Regions from separate parts of the Gardnerella vaginalis ATCC 14018 genome, predicted to be linked through region 1. Evidence: riboswitches for the same ligand, from Rfam matches in the RefSeq annotation. Region 1 holds a riboswitch; each other region holds the start of a gene.

Region 1 (3,149 bases):
TTTGTTGGAGCTTGCTTAATTAAACCATATTTTACGTATTCTTTTGCCTGAACCTTCATCATTTCTAAGCCTTTCTTATCGATTGGCTTAATTGTTGGATTATCGAATTTTTCAATCTGCTTAATGATTGTGTCGCTTGCTCCAAGTTGCTTATAAGCATTCCCGATAACATTCTTTTCTTTATGTGACTTATTAGCTTCGCGAACAAGAGCATTATACATTTTTTTAACGAGCTCAGGATGCTTCTTAGCAAATTTTCTAGAAACAATGTGAATGGTAACATTCATGTTGCCATACTTTTTAGCGTTAACAAGTAATTTTGACCCAGGGGTTGTCATCGCTGCAGCAAGATTCTGATCGAATGAGGAAATTGCATCAATCTGTCCAGATGTAAATGCTGCCTGGAAGTTCTTAGGGCTCATCTCTACTTTATGCACTTTAGAAACGTCTAATCCGCTTTTATCGAATGCGCGGTGAAGCATGTAATCGCCAGTATCACCGTTGTGAATAATAGCAACTTTCTTTCCATATAAGTCTTTTAGTGTTTTTGCGCCGCTTTTTGCGGATGCAACGATTCCTTGAGAATCACCATTGTAATATTCGAGCGCAAATGCAACCCAAGGTTGACCTTCTGCAATCAAATCAATAAATCGTCCAGTTCCAGTAGTTGTTGCATCAGCGCTTCCGCTCATAACTGCGGTAAGACCATCAACTGGAGTGTATGGTCCAGTATAGGTGACTTTTGCTTTTCCAAATTCTTCCTGAAGGAATTTTTCATTTTTTAACGTTGTTAAATAGTTTGCTGTAGAAAGATAAGCAACCCTCATTATTCCCGTATCTTTGCTAGAAGATTGGGAGTTATTTGCAGGTTTTTGAGCTCCGCCGCAAGATGCAAGAGCGATAGTTGCGCAAAAAGCGCATATTGCTGCAATAGAGCGTTTGCTAGCAATTTGTATTTTGAAATTAGCCATGATTTGGCTCCTTTACCTTTATTTTGTGTTTTTCTTATTTGGTTTATTTGGTTGTTGATTAAATTTTGTTGATTAAATTTTTATAAAAATTGACTTATTTTTAAAAGTATCGTTAAAAGTATCTCTAAAATTCACAGAGGATTTTATAAATTCTTTATTTACGTGAATTTCTAAAATCAACTCTTTGTTAAGATTCTCTATTTACTCTACGTTCTGGCATAAGCCAATATTCGAATATGTTTGCAGTAACTTCTGATCCAAGTCCTGCAATCGCATATAAAATAATGCATGCCATCATTTGATCTGGTCTAAAGAATTGTTGAGCTCTAGAAAGAATATATCCGATTCCTATTGAAGAATTAACTGTTTCACAAGTAACTAAAGCAACCCATGCTACGGAAATTGAAAATCGCAATCCTGTCATAAAATTAGCTAGTGTTCCTCGCATAAAAATTGTTGTAAAAACAGTCGATTTTTTAACGTTATAAGCCTTTGCAAGTTCTATTAGTTTAGGGTCAATGTTCCTTACTCCATCTCGAATATTGACATACATTGGTCCAAAAACACCAAGCGCTATAAGCATTATTTTCATCATTTCGTCCACACCGAGAAAAATGATCAATAAAGGTGCTAATGCTGGGAATGGGATGGATCTGAGCATATGACTTGGTTTATTTATTACTGATTCTCCTATTTTGCTTCCGCCAGAAATGATTCCAGATGGCAAAGCAAAAGCAATTCCTAAAAGAAGACCAGCTACAACTCTAAATATGCTTATTGCAAGAGACGGTAGTAATATTCCTTCGTTGTTTAAGTCAACAAATGCTTTTATTACCTCGATTGGAGATGGCAAAGCGCGATTTTCGGCAGGAGTTAAGGTTATTAAAAACCATAAAAAAAGAATCGCTATAGTAGAAAGCCAAGCTTTTAAAGAAATAAAAGCTTTATGATGCAGTTTTGCAATCGCGCTAAAAAGGTTATTCATAACGACATTCCCTTCGATAGTTTTAGCTATATCAGGTTCGACGGGTATAATCTCAGCAATTACAATTAAATAATTGCACCCCGTGTCAGTTTGTTATTATCGTATAAAGGCATGGACAAATCGCGAAACGCTTAGATTATATAGGCTTGTATCTTTAACGACTTACGCTACGAAATAACGTCCATAAAACGCATTAATCTTGAATATGTTACACAACCAACAAAATGAATAAGGAGTAGTTGTGGCAGCTATTGAAAGCGTATATGCACGCGAAATTTTGGATTCTCGTGGAAATCCTACCGTTCAGGTTTATTTGGAGACCGAAGATGGCGCTCAGGGTATTGGCTTAGTGCCTTCTGGTGCTTCGACTGGTGAGGCTGAGGCTTGGGAGCGTCGTGATGGCGACAAGTCCCGTTATCAGGGCAAGGGTACTTTGGAAGCAGTTAAGGCTGTTAATGAAGTAATTGCTCCAAAGGTTATTGGCATGGATGCCTCTGACCAGCGTGCTCTTGATGAAACCATGATTGAGCTTGATGGCACTCCAAACAAGGGTAAGCTTGGCGCAAATGCTATTCTTGGCGTTTCTCTTGCTGCTCTTTATGCAGCTGCTGAATCTGCAGAGCTTCCATTGTATCGTTACATCGGCGGAACTAACGGACATATTCTTCCAGTTCCAAACATGAACATCATGAACGGTGGCGCTCACGCTGATTTTGCAACTGATATTCAGGAATACATGATTTCTCCATACGGTTTCGCAACTTACAGCGATGCTTTGCGCGCTGGTGTTGAGGTTTATCACACCTTAAAGAACGTTTTGAAGAAGGAAGGCTTGGCTACTGGTCTTGGTGACGAAGGTGGCTTCGCTCCAAAGATGAAGTCCAACGAAGATTCCTTGAAGTACATCATGGATGCAATCGAAGCTGCAGGTTACGAGCCAGGAAAGCAGATTGGTATTTCCCTCGATGTTGCTTCTTCTGAGTTCTACAACAAGGAAACTGGCAAGTATCGTTTCGACGGCGAAGAGCGCGAATCTGCTTACATGCTTGATTATTACGAGAAGCTCATCAACGAGTATCCAATCGTTTCCATCGAAGATCCATTCCAGGAAGAAGGCTGGGATGATTGGGCAGCAATCACCAAGCGTCTTGGTGATCGTTTGCAGTTCGTTGGCGATGACTTGCTCGTCACCA
Region 2 (3,149 bases), 200 kb from region 1:
ATGATTGGGTGCTTAATTATTCCTGCTATCGCTTTAATCGCTGCTGTATATTACGGTACTTTTGCTCTTCTTGGAGGAAATTAATACTAACATACAATGTGGGCTTAATGGGATTCGAACCCACGACCTTCTGCTCCGGAGGCAGACGCTCTATCCACTGAGCTACAAGCCCGCAACTTGTGAAAGTATACACGTTGCTAGGGATTGAAAGTATACGCTATTAGCCAATCTTTGTGACTTTAATGCATACTTTAGCGAGTTATTACGCTTTTAAGATCGCTTGCTACTTTTTTAGGATCTTCAGCGCACATGAGAGCAGATACAGTGCATACTCCATCAATGCTTAGGTCTTTGATTGGAAAAACGGTGTTTTCGTGTATTCCACCAATCGCTAGAGTTTTTACACCCATGCTGTGTGCTACTTTTGCTACTTCATTTACGCCTTCAACTCCAAGAGGAGGAACATCATGCGCCTTAGTATTTGTGGCAAATGCAGCTCCGATTCCTATAACATCAGGAAGTGGAGTATCGTTCTCTTTGCACTCTTTATATGCTTTTTCCATTAGGTCTACTCTTGCGCAAGAAAGTCCAATCATCCATTCGGCTGGCATGGATTTACGTGCTGTAACGAAAGGCGTATCTTTTTGACCAATATGCAGGTTGAATCCCAGTTTTGCTGCGGTGTCAACGTGATCGTCTATGAAAATCGGTATATCTCCATGTTTTGCTTTTATAAGTGTTTTGCGTAACTTTATGGCTTTTTCTGATATTTCAGTATCGTTGGAGTATTTATCTCGCAATTGAACTACTGTCACTCCGCCATCTATGGATTCTACTGCAACTTGTTCTTCGCTACGGTTTCCCATTCGTGGATCTGTGACTAGGTAAAGCGTCCAATCTGTTGGTTCTATGCTAAATTCAATGTTTGTTAGTTCAAACATGTTGTTTACACTTAATGTTTGCAATGCGTCGATCCACAGTGTTTTGAATGTTCCTGGTGCGGTTGTTTGTCTTGCTGCAAACGTTCCAGCTGCTGCAGCGTGCACGTGTGCAGCCACTGTTGCTGCCACTGGGCGCTCTGGGTTTGCACCCACATATGCCGCCACTAATGATCCAAGAGCGCACCCAGTTCCTACAACTTTTGTCATAGCCTTGTGTCCGCCAGTTATTCGCACTAGGCATCCGTGACCGTATACCGCGTCTTTTTCTCCAGATATTGATATTACAGATCCGTATTCTTTTGCCAGTTTTTTGGCTGCTTCTAGCGCGGAGTTTACTGGATCTTGCGCATCTACGCCTTTCATCTGACTGTTTTGCCCAACTAAAGCTAATATTTCGCTTGCGTTCGCTCGTATTACTGTTGGGTTTCGTTTTACTATTTCTCTTACAAATTTTGTTCTAGTGGTTAATTCGTCTACTCCAACTCCAACTGGATCTAGTACCCAAGGAGTTTGTGTTTCTTCGCAAGTTTCTATTGCTTTGCGTATGGCTTTGCCTTTTATCTCTTCGAATGTTCCAACATTTACTAGAACGCCTGACGCTATTTTTGCAATGCCTGCTGCTTCATCTGGGTCGCATACCATTATTGGCGTAGCTCCTGCGGAAAGTAGTACATTTGCTGTTATTTCTTGAACAATATTGTTTGTTATGCAATGAGTTAGTGGCTTCTTTGCTCTCACTCTTTCTATGCATGATCTAACGTCATTTAGAAACATTCGTCTTCTTGCGCGAACGCTAAAACTTGTATCTATATTTGTATCTATATTTGCATTTGATTCGTTTAATTCTTCCATGATTTTCCCTTCGCTAGCACTACCTAGATCAGGTTTAACGGGTGTAATCTCAGCGTTTTTACGCACCCCGAACCGACTTTGACTATATCGTTTGTGTATGACGTTTGGCTATGTAATATTTTATTTCGCGCGTTTTGCGTTGTTTCGCTTGAAATTTCGGGGATGATTGAAGATTATTGTTTTGGATTTTATAAAATTTTTCCATTAATTTTTTATTTTTGTTTGCATTTGTACTTTTATAGTGTTAGCATCAAACACAACACAAACGGATATCGTAAATTTTACGATTTACGATTTTGGATTTGTGATTGACCACATTAAGCGTTTAGCTTTGCAGCTAAGTATTAAGGAGGCGGCTATCATGCGTAACATGAATGCTCAAGCTCGCGATACTTTTGATGCTGCTCGTATGTGGTGGTGGCAGACTTCTCTTTGGCGTAGTTTACTCTAAAGCTTTAGAAGCTGCTTGTTTAGGCTTGTAAAAGACCTCTAGGGTAAACCTGGAGGTCTTTTTTATATCTCCAGAAAGCCAAATCTATTTGGATTAATTTTACGTCTAAAACAAATCTATAAACATAAAAAACAATTAAAAAATTGTTTAAAACAATCAACATAAAAATCTACATAAAAGGAGAAAATCATGGCTCAGGAAATTAATGAAACTAAGCAGGAAACCTCATTTACTTCTGCTGAATCTAGTGTTAATCAGGCTTCGGATTTACTTAAAGGTGTAAATGTTAAAAAGCATGCTTTAGATATTACGTCTTTGGTGTTGGTGGCTGTTCTTTTTGCAGCAGGATGTATTCTTGACTTTACAGTTGCAAAAGCGCTTTCGATTGGAAATATTCAGCCAGAGTTTGTAATTGCATCGTTCTGCCTTGCGATTTTGTTGGTTCGTCCAAATGTTATTCAGGGTGCGATTATTGGTGCTTTGGCTGCGACTTTAATTCAATTTAACACTTCAATTCCTGGTCTTGAATACGCTTGCGATATTCCAGCAGCAATTATTATGACTTTGATGTTGATGGGTTATTTAAAGGCTTTTCCTAAGGATGCTGCTAGAAAGTTCAGTGTTTTCCCATTAATTTCTTCCTTTATTGCAACTGTTATTTCTGGAATGATTTTTGCAACAATCGCATCTTTCTTTATTCTTCACTCTCCAAACACTGTTCTTGTTATGCTTCCAATCATTTTGGGTACTGCTGTGTTTAATGCTGTTGTTGTTGAAGTTCTTTACACTCCAATTCGACTCGTTCTACACAAGTAAATCAGAATTGAAAAATAATTAAACAAATTAATTTAAATCAATATAAATTAATATCAAAACATATATAAATAACAAAAGTCGATAATTAA
Region 3 (3,149 bases), 110 kb from region 1:
AACGTAACACTGGTTATTATTACTCACTCGTTAGCAGTAGCAAGAAATATTTGCGATAGGGTTGCTATGATTGACGGCGGAAAAATCGTAGAGATCGGTGACACTTCAACACTTTTCAAAAATCCTCAAAGCAATATTTTAAAAACGCTTATTGCAGACGAACATGTTGAAAACCATAGGGGAACTAAATCCAATAATAGTAATTCCGAAAATGGAATAACCACTAATAGCGCAACAAACAATGGGGTGAAATAAAAATGCCAGAAAATATTTCACAATTTATAGACGAATATGGAGAACTACTTATTGAAGGCACAAAAGATACAATATCTATGACTTCAATATCTACACTATTCGCATACGTAATAGGATTACCAATAGGAGTTCTTCTTATAACAAGCGCAAAACAAGGAATACGTCCTAACTCATATTTGAATGCGGTTTTAGGTTGGATTGTAAATATTGTTCGCTCAATACCGTTTATAATCCTACTTGTTGCAATAATTCCACTTACTAGACTTATTGTTGGAACGTCTTTGGGAGTTTCTGGCGCTATTGTTCCTCTTGTTTTAACAGCTGCACCATTCGTAGCGCGAATTGTTGAGCAATCTCTTGCAGAAGTTGATGGAAGTCTTATAGAAGCTGCACAAAGTTTTGGCGCAAGCAATACGCAAATAGTATTCAAAGTATTGCTTTTTGAAAGCTTGCCTTCATTAATTCGTGGAGCGGCATTGACTTTCATTACACTTTTTGGATTCTCTGCAATGGCTGGAACTGTTGGCGCAGGCGGTCTAGGAGATATTGCAATTCGCTACGGATATCAGCGTTACCAATACGATGTTATGAGTGTTGCTGTTATTTTCTGTATTCTTCTTGTGCAAGTAGTACAAACTGTTGGAGATTTAATATCCAATAAAATCAACCATCATGAACGTCGATAATATCCAATAAAAAGTCACAAATAAAAAAGTCACAAATAAAATCCTAGTAGCGTAAGATACAGTAAAATCTATTAATCGCTTCTAGGATTTTCTATTTATCAAATGATCAACCATTCAACATGCCTACGATTTATTAAAAAGATACCAAATAATGTAGAATGTCTGAGTCACAACATTTTGCAGGGGTGCTTTCTTTTTAAAGAAGGCTGAGATAGGTGAAAAACCTGACCCTTCGAACCTGTTAGTTAATACAACGTAGGGAGCAACGATTAAGTATGACCTCAAACTATCCATACGCATCAATGCGTGACCAGTTCAACCTAAACACATGTTTTATTGCAAATCCTAAACTATGCAAAAGTCGCGCACTCACGGATATAGTTGACGACTCTTTACGCGCAGGATCAACATTTATAAGGCTTAATTGTGCGGATGAAAGCGCAAAAGAAATCACATCAATCGCACGAGATATTGCACAAATCATAGAAGATAACGATAAATGTGATTCAGTAACTTTCGTAATAGACGGAAGAGTTGACGTTGTCTGGCAGGCAAGAAATCAAGGAATTAAAGTCGATGGAGTTCATCTTGCGCAAAGCGACATGGAACCTAAAGAAGCACGAGCACTTTTGGGAGAAGACGCAATAATAGGCTTGTCCGTAGAAACAGAAAGTCTTGTTAAGGTTATTAATGAACTTCCTGATGGCTGCATTGATTATATTTGTGTAACGGCAATGCGTAATCCAGAAGATGGTTGCGAAAACATTACTCCAACTTATGAATTAGAACCAAATCACACTATTTTAGATGTAGCAAAGATTAATACTATTTGCTCAGCAAGCGATTTTCCAGTACTTGTTGGAGGAAGAACATCTTTAGAAGATGTTGACATGATTGCTCGCAGTAAGGCTGCAGGATTGTTTGTATCTGAAGCATTGTACGCAAGCGAAACACCAGAATCCACTATGAGTGAATTCGTGGAACGCTTTACGCACATTCGCGGCAATCAAAAGCACGGTTATGCAAAACGCGTTATAGTTCAGGAAAAAGCTGATGAGAAAGCTAACAATACGCCAAAGTTCATTAATGCTAAAGAAGCAAAAGATGCTGCAAAATTAGCAAAGCAACAGCGCGTTGATATTGCTTCTCGCGGATGTACTCAGAGGGACAAAGCTCATATTCGTAAAACTACGCCAGTTCACTTTGAATATGAATATGGTTCTTACGATTTGGAAGTTCCTTATACAGAAATTAAGCTTTCTGATACTCCAGGCGTTGGCCCTAACCCACCATTTAAGGATTACAACACAGAGGGACCTAAGTGCGATCCTAAGGAAGGCTTGGCTCCACTTCGTCTTGATTGGATTAGAGATCGTGGCGATGTTGTTGAATATGAAGGTCGTAGTCGAAATCTTCAAGATGACGGCAAGCGAGCTATTAAGCGCGGTAAAGCTTCAAAAGAGTGGCGTGGTCGCACTCATAAGCCAATGAAGGCTGCAGATCATCCTATTACCCAAATGTGGTACGCGCGTCATGGAATTATCACTCCAGAAATGCAGTATGTTGCTACTCGCGAAAATTGCGATGTGGAACTTGTTCGCTCTGAAGTTGCATCTGGTCGCGCTGTGATTCCTTGCAATATCAACCACCCTGAAGCAGAACCTATGATTATTGGTTCTCGCTTCTTAACTAAGCTCAATGCCAACATGGGTAATTCTGCTGTAACATCTTCTATTGACGAAGAAGTAGAAAAACTTACGTGGGCTACTAAGTGGGGTGCAGATACCGTTATGGATCTTTCCACAGGTAACGATATTCACACAACTCGCGAGTGGATTTTGCGTAACTCCCCTGTTCCGATTGGTACCGTGCCAATGTATCAAGCTTTGGAAAAAGTTGAGGATGATGCTTCTAAGCTCAGCTGGGAGCTTTTCCGCGACACTGTTATTGAACAGTGCGAGCAAGGCGTTGACTACATGACTATTCACGCAGGCGTACTTCTTCGCTACGTGCCTCTTACTGCAAACCGCGTAACTGGTATTGTTTCTCGAGGCGGATCCATTATGGCTGAATGGTGCTTGCAACACCATCAAGAAAGCTTCTTATACACTCACTTCGAAGAATTATGTGAGATTTTCGCCAAGTACGATGTTGCATTCTCTTTGGGAGATGGTTTACGACCAGGAAGCTTGGCTGATGCTAACGATG
Region 4 (3,149 bases), 650 kb from region 1:
CTTAAGCCAATCTTGAACTAGGCTAATATATGATTTGTCTCCAAGCATGCCGATTTTTACAGCATCAATAGTTACGTCATCAAATACTGCTTCTAGTTGCGCTTGCAAAAAGTCGGTTGGAGGAGTATAAACTTCGCGCACACCGCAAGTGTTTTGAGCAACCAAATTAGTTGTTACACACATTGCAAATCCATGAGATGCTGTGATTGATTTTAGATCAGCTTGAATTCCAGCTCCGCCTGTTGGATCAGTTCCAGCAATGCTTAGCACTCGCGGAATAATTGGCTCTTCTAAAGAAGGTAGGGAAGATGGCCTTAGACTTGAATCATATAATTTAGAAATTGATTGCAAAGGTGCTTGAGTTTGCGAAAATTGATTATTCATTATTTTTATTCCTTTGTAATGGCATCGCGTAATTTGTGTGCTTCTTCGCAAGGATTTTGCGCAAGCATTAGAGCAGATACTACGCATAAACCATCTATTGAAGTGCTTTTAATAGGAAACACGGTATTTTCATTAACTCCGCCGATTCCTAGAGTGCTAATGCCGAGTTCTTTAGCGCGTTTAGCAATCTTTTCTACTCCTTCAACTCCTAAAGCAGGAGCAGCGTCTGGCTTAGTGGCAGTAGGCCAAATTGGGCCTATTCCAATAACATCAGGCAATGCCACATTTTCTTTAGCACATTCGTTATAAACGTAATCTAACTGTTCTAACTTTTCTATAGAAAGTCCAACCATCCACTCTGCAGGAATAGACTTACGCGCTTCAATATAAGGCGTGTCTGTTTGACCAACATGCAAGTTGAACCCTAAGCTTTTAGCGCAATCTATACGATCGTCAACAAAAATCGGCACGTCTCCGCAACCATTAGCAAGCATTTTGTCTCGCAGGCTTTGAGCTTTATTGTTAAAAGTTTCGCTATTTGCGTACTTATCGCGCAATTGGACTACGCTTGCTCCGCCTTTAACGCAATCAACTGCAATATCTTCTTCGGCTCGATCACTCATCTTTGGGTCTGTTATAAAGTATAAAGACCAATCAACAGGATCGAGTTCAAATTCAATATTCGCTAATTTCAGCATCTCGTCTGCGCTCAAATCCATAAGCGCATCCATCCATAATTTTCTAAATGACCCTGGCAATGTTGAGCGTTGCGCTGCCCAAGTTCCTGCTGCAGCAGCGTGTACGTGCGCGGCAACTGTTGCTGCAAAAGGTCGATTTCGATTTGCTCCAACGTATGCTGCCACCAACGCGCCAAGAGAGCAGCCCGTGCCGACTACTTTCGTCATTATTTCGTGGCCGCCAGAAACTCGTGCCGAGCATCCATGACCATAAATAGCGTCTTTTTCGCCAGAAATAGCCACTACCGAGCCGTAGCGTTTAACTAGCTTCTTAGCTGCTGCAACTGCCGAATCAACGGAATCTCCAGCGTCTACGCCTTTACCGCCGCTTTCTTCTCCAGCTAAGCCTAAGATTTCGGAAGCGTTGGCACGAATTACAGCAGGATGACTTTTAACAATTTCGCGCGCGTATTGCGTGCGTGGAGCTAAACCGCCAACTGCAACTGGGTCAAGAACCCATGGAGTGTGCGCTTTTACAGCTCCGCGAATCGCAGCATCCATAGATTCTTTGTCTACTGGCCTGTACGTTCCAATGTTTACTAATACACCAGATGCGATTTGAGCAAAGACTTCAGCTTCTTCTGCATCTACGACCATTGCTGGCGATGCACCAGCAGCTAGCAGAACGTTTGCCGTTATTTCTTGAACAACATTATTCGTTACGCAATGTGTTAGTGGATTTTTTGCGCGCAAAGCTTCGATGCATTCACGTACATCTTGAACGAATTGCTTGCAACGAGCATTAGTTGAGAATTCACTATTTTTAGAGCACGACACAGTAGTCATGATTTTCCCTTCGCTAGTACTAACTAGATCAGGTTCAACGGGTATAATCTCAGCGCTTATGCGCACCCCGAACCTATGTTTGACTATATATGTTCGTTATGACGTTATTTATATGCGCTCCGACCTGCCTTTTCGCTTAGAGCGTAGCGCGAAAAGGTAATTCGGAGCGCTGAGCCGCTTAGCGTAGAAGCACGGTGTGCTTCTACGGCGGCGAAGACGTGAGCGCGCTTAGACCGCGCGAACGAGGACCTTCCATGTAGTGCGTTTGTATAACGACACGACGTAAATCAAGTACAATCGCACTACAGTAAGCGCGTGAATCGTGCGCGCGAACGATAACCTAAACTTAAATAATAAAAAAGCGGGGAACAATCAAGTTCCCCGCTAGAAAGAATAATGCGGCAGCGTGCTAGTCTCCCACACCCTATCGAGTGCAGTACCCTCACCGTGTCAGGCCTTAGCTTCCGGGTTCGGAATGGGACCGGGCGTCTCACCTGAGCCATGACCACCGCAAAACTAGATTATACACTCGCTTTAAACGAGCGGCAAATTGGCGGTTTGGGAACCGGACATGAACGCGAGCAACAGAAAAACAATCATCAAAATCAACAACTTAACCATAAAATGACCGTCTAACACTCCATACTATCTAAGAGAATTAAACGATAAGCAATACAAGTAGTATCACAATCGCCCATTAGTACTGGTCAGCTCCACCCCTTACAGGGCTTCCACATCCAGCCTATCAACCACGTGTTCTACATGGGGGCTCACACACAAAGTGCAAGGAATGCTAATCTTGGAGCAGGCTTCCCGCTTAGATGCTTTCAGCGGTTATCCCTTCCAAACGTAGCTAACCGGCAGCGCCACTGGCGTGACGACCGGCATACCAGAGGTTCGTCCACCCAGGTCCTCTCGTACTATGGGCAGGTCTCCTCAACATTCCAACGAGCGCAGAGGATAGAGACCAAACTGTCTCACGACGTTCTGAACCCAGCTCGCGTGCCGCTTTAATCGGCGAACAGCCGAACCCTTGGGACCTGCTCCAGCCCCAGGATGCGACGAGCCGACATCGAGGTGCCAAACCATCCCGTCGATATGGACTCTTGGGAATGATCAGCCTGTTATCCCCGGGGTACCTTTTATCCGTTGAGCGATGCCACGTCCGTACGCCGGCACCGGATCACTATCTCCGACTTTCGTCCCTGCTCGACCCGTCAGTCTCACAGTCAAGCCCGCTTG

What was found. A riboswitch is a leader RNA that binds a small molecule or an ion and turns the genes downstream of it on or off. The one in region 1 is predicted to bind thiamine pyrophosphate.
Region 2: linked by a shared signal. The riboswitch ahead of thiM (hydroxyethylthiazole kinase) and the one ahead of GAVG_RS02825 (ABC transporter permease) in region 1 are both predicted to bind thiamine pyrophosphate.
Region 3: linked by a shared signal. The riboswitch ahead of thiC (phosphomethylpyrimidine synthase ThiC) and the one ahead of GAVG_RS02825 (ABC transporter permease) in region 1 are both predicted to bind thiamine pyrophosphate.
Region 4: linked by a shared signal. The riboswitch ahead of thiM (hydroxyethylthiazole kinase) and the one ahead of GAVG_RS02825 (ABC transporter permease) in region 1 are both predicted to bind thiamine pyrophosphate.

Annotation. Positions count from the first base shown of each region.
Region 1 is NZ_AP012332.1:747,129-750,277, forward strand. Features, by position in the region: gene GAVG_RS02820 (ABC transporter substrate-binding protein) at 1-971, opposite strand, end outside; gene GAVG_RS02825 (ABC transporter permease) at 1,159-1,956, opposite strand; TPP riboswitch at 1,947-2,049, opposite strand; gene eno (phosphopyruvate hydratase) at 2,198-3,149, shown strand, end outside.
Region 2 is NZ_AP012332.1:543,310-546,458, forward strand. Features, by position in the region: gene GAVG_RS02035 (ATP-binding cassette domain-containing protein) at 1-84, shown strand, start outside; tRNA gene GAVG_RS02040 (tRNA-Arg) at 100-172, opposite strand; gene thiM (hydroxyethylthiazole kinase) at 252-1,793, opposite strand; TPP riboswitch at 1,781-1,873, opposite strand; gene GAVG_RS02055 (hypothetical protein) at 2,434-3,060, shown strand.
Region 3 is NZ_AP012332.1:640,875-644,023, reverse strand. Features, by position in the region: gene GAVG_RS02410 (methionine ABC transporter ATP-binding protein) at 1-255, shown strand, start outside; gene GAVG_RS02405 (methionine ABC transporter permease) at 258-941, shown strand; TPP riboswitch at 1,113-1,220, shown strand; gene thiC (phosphomethylpyrimidine synthase ThiC) at 1,217-3,149, shown strand, end outside.
Region 4 is NZ_AP012332.1:100,842-103,990, reverse strand. Features, by position in the region: gene GAVG_RS00410 (bifunctional hydroxymethylpyrimidine kinase/phosphomethylpyrimidine kinase) at 1-384, opposite strand, end outside; gene thiM (hydroxyethylthiazole kinase) at 390-1,907, opposite strand; TPP riboswitch at 1,895-1,987, opposite strand; rRNA gene rrf (5S ribosomal RNA) at 2,304-2,420, opposite strand; rRNA gene GAVG_RS00395 (23S ribosomal RNA) at 2,586-3,149, opposite strand, start outside.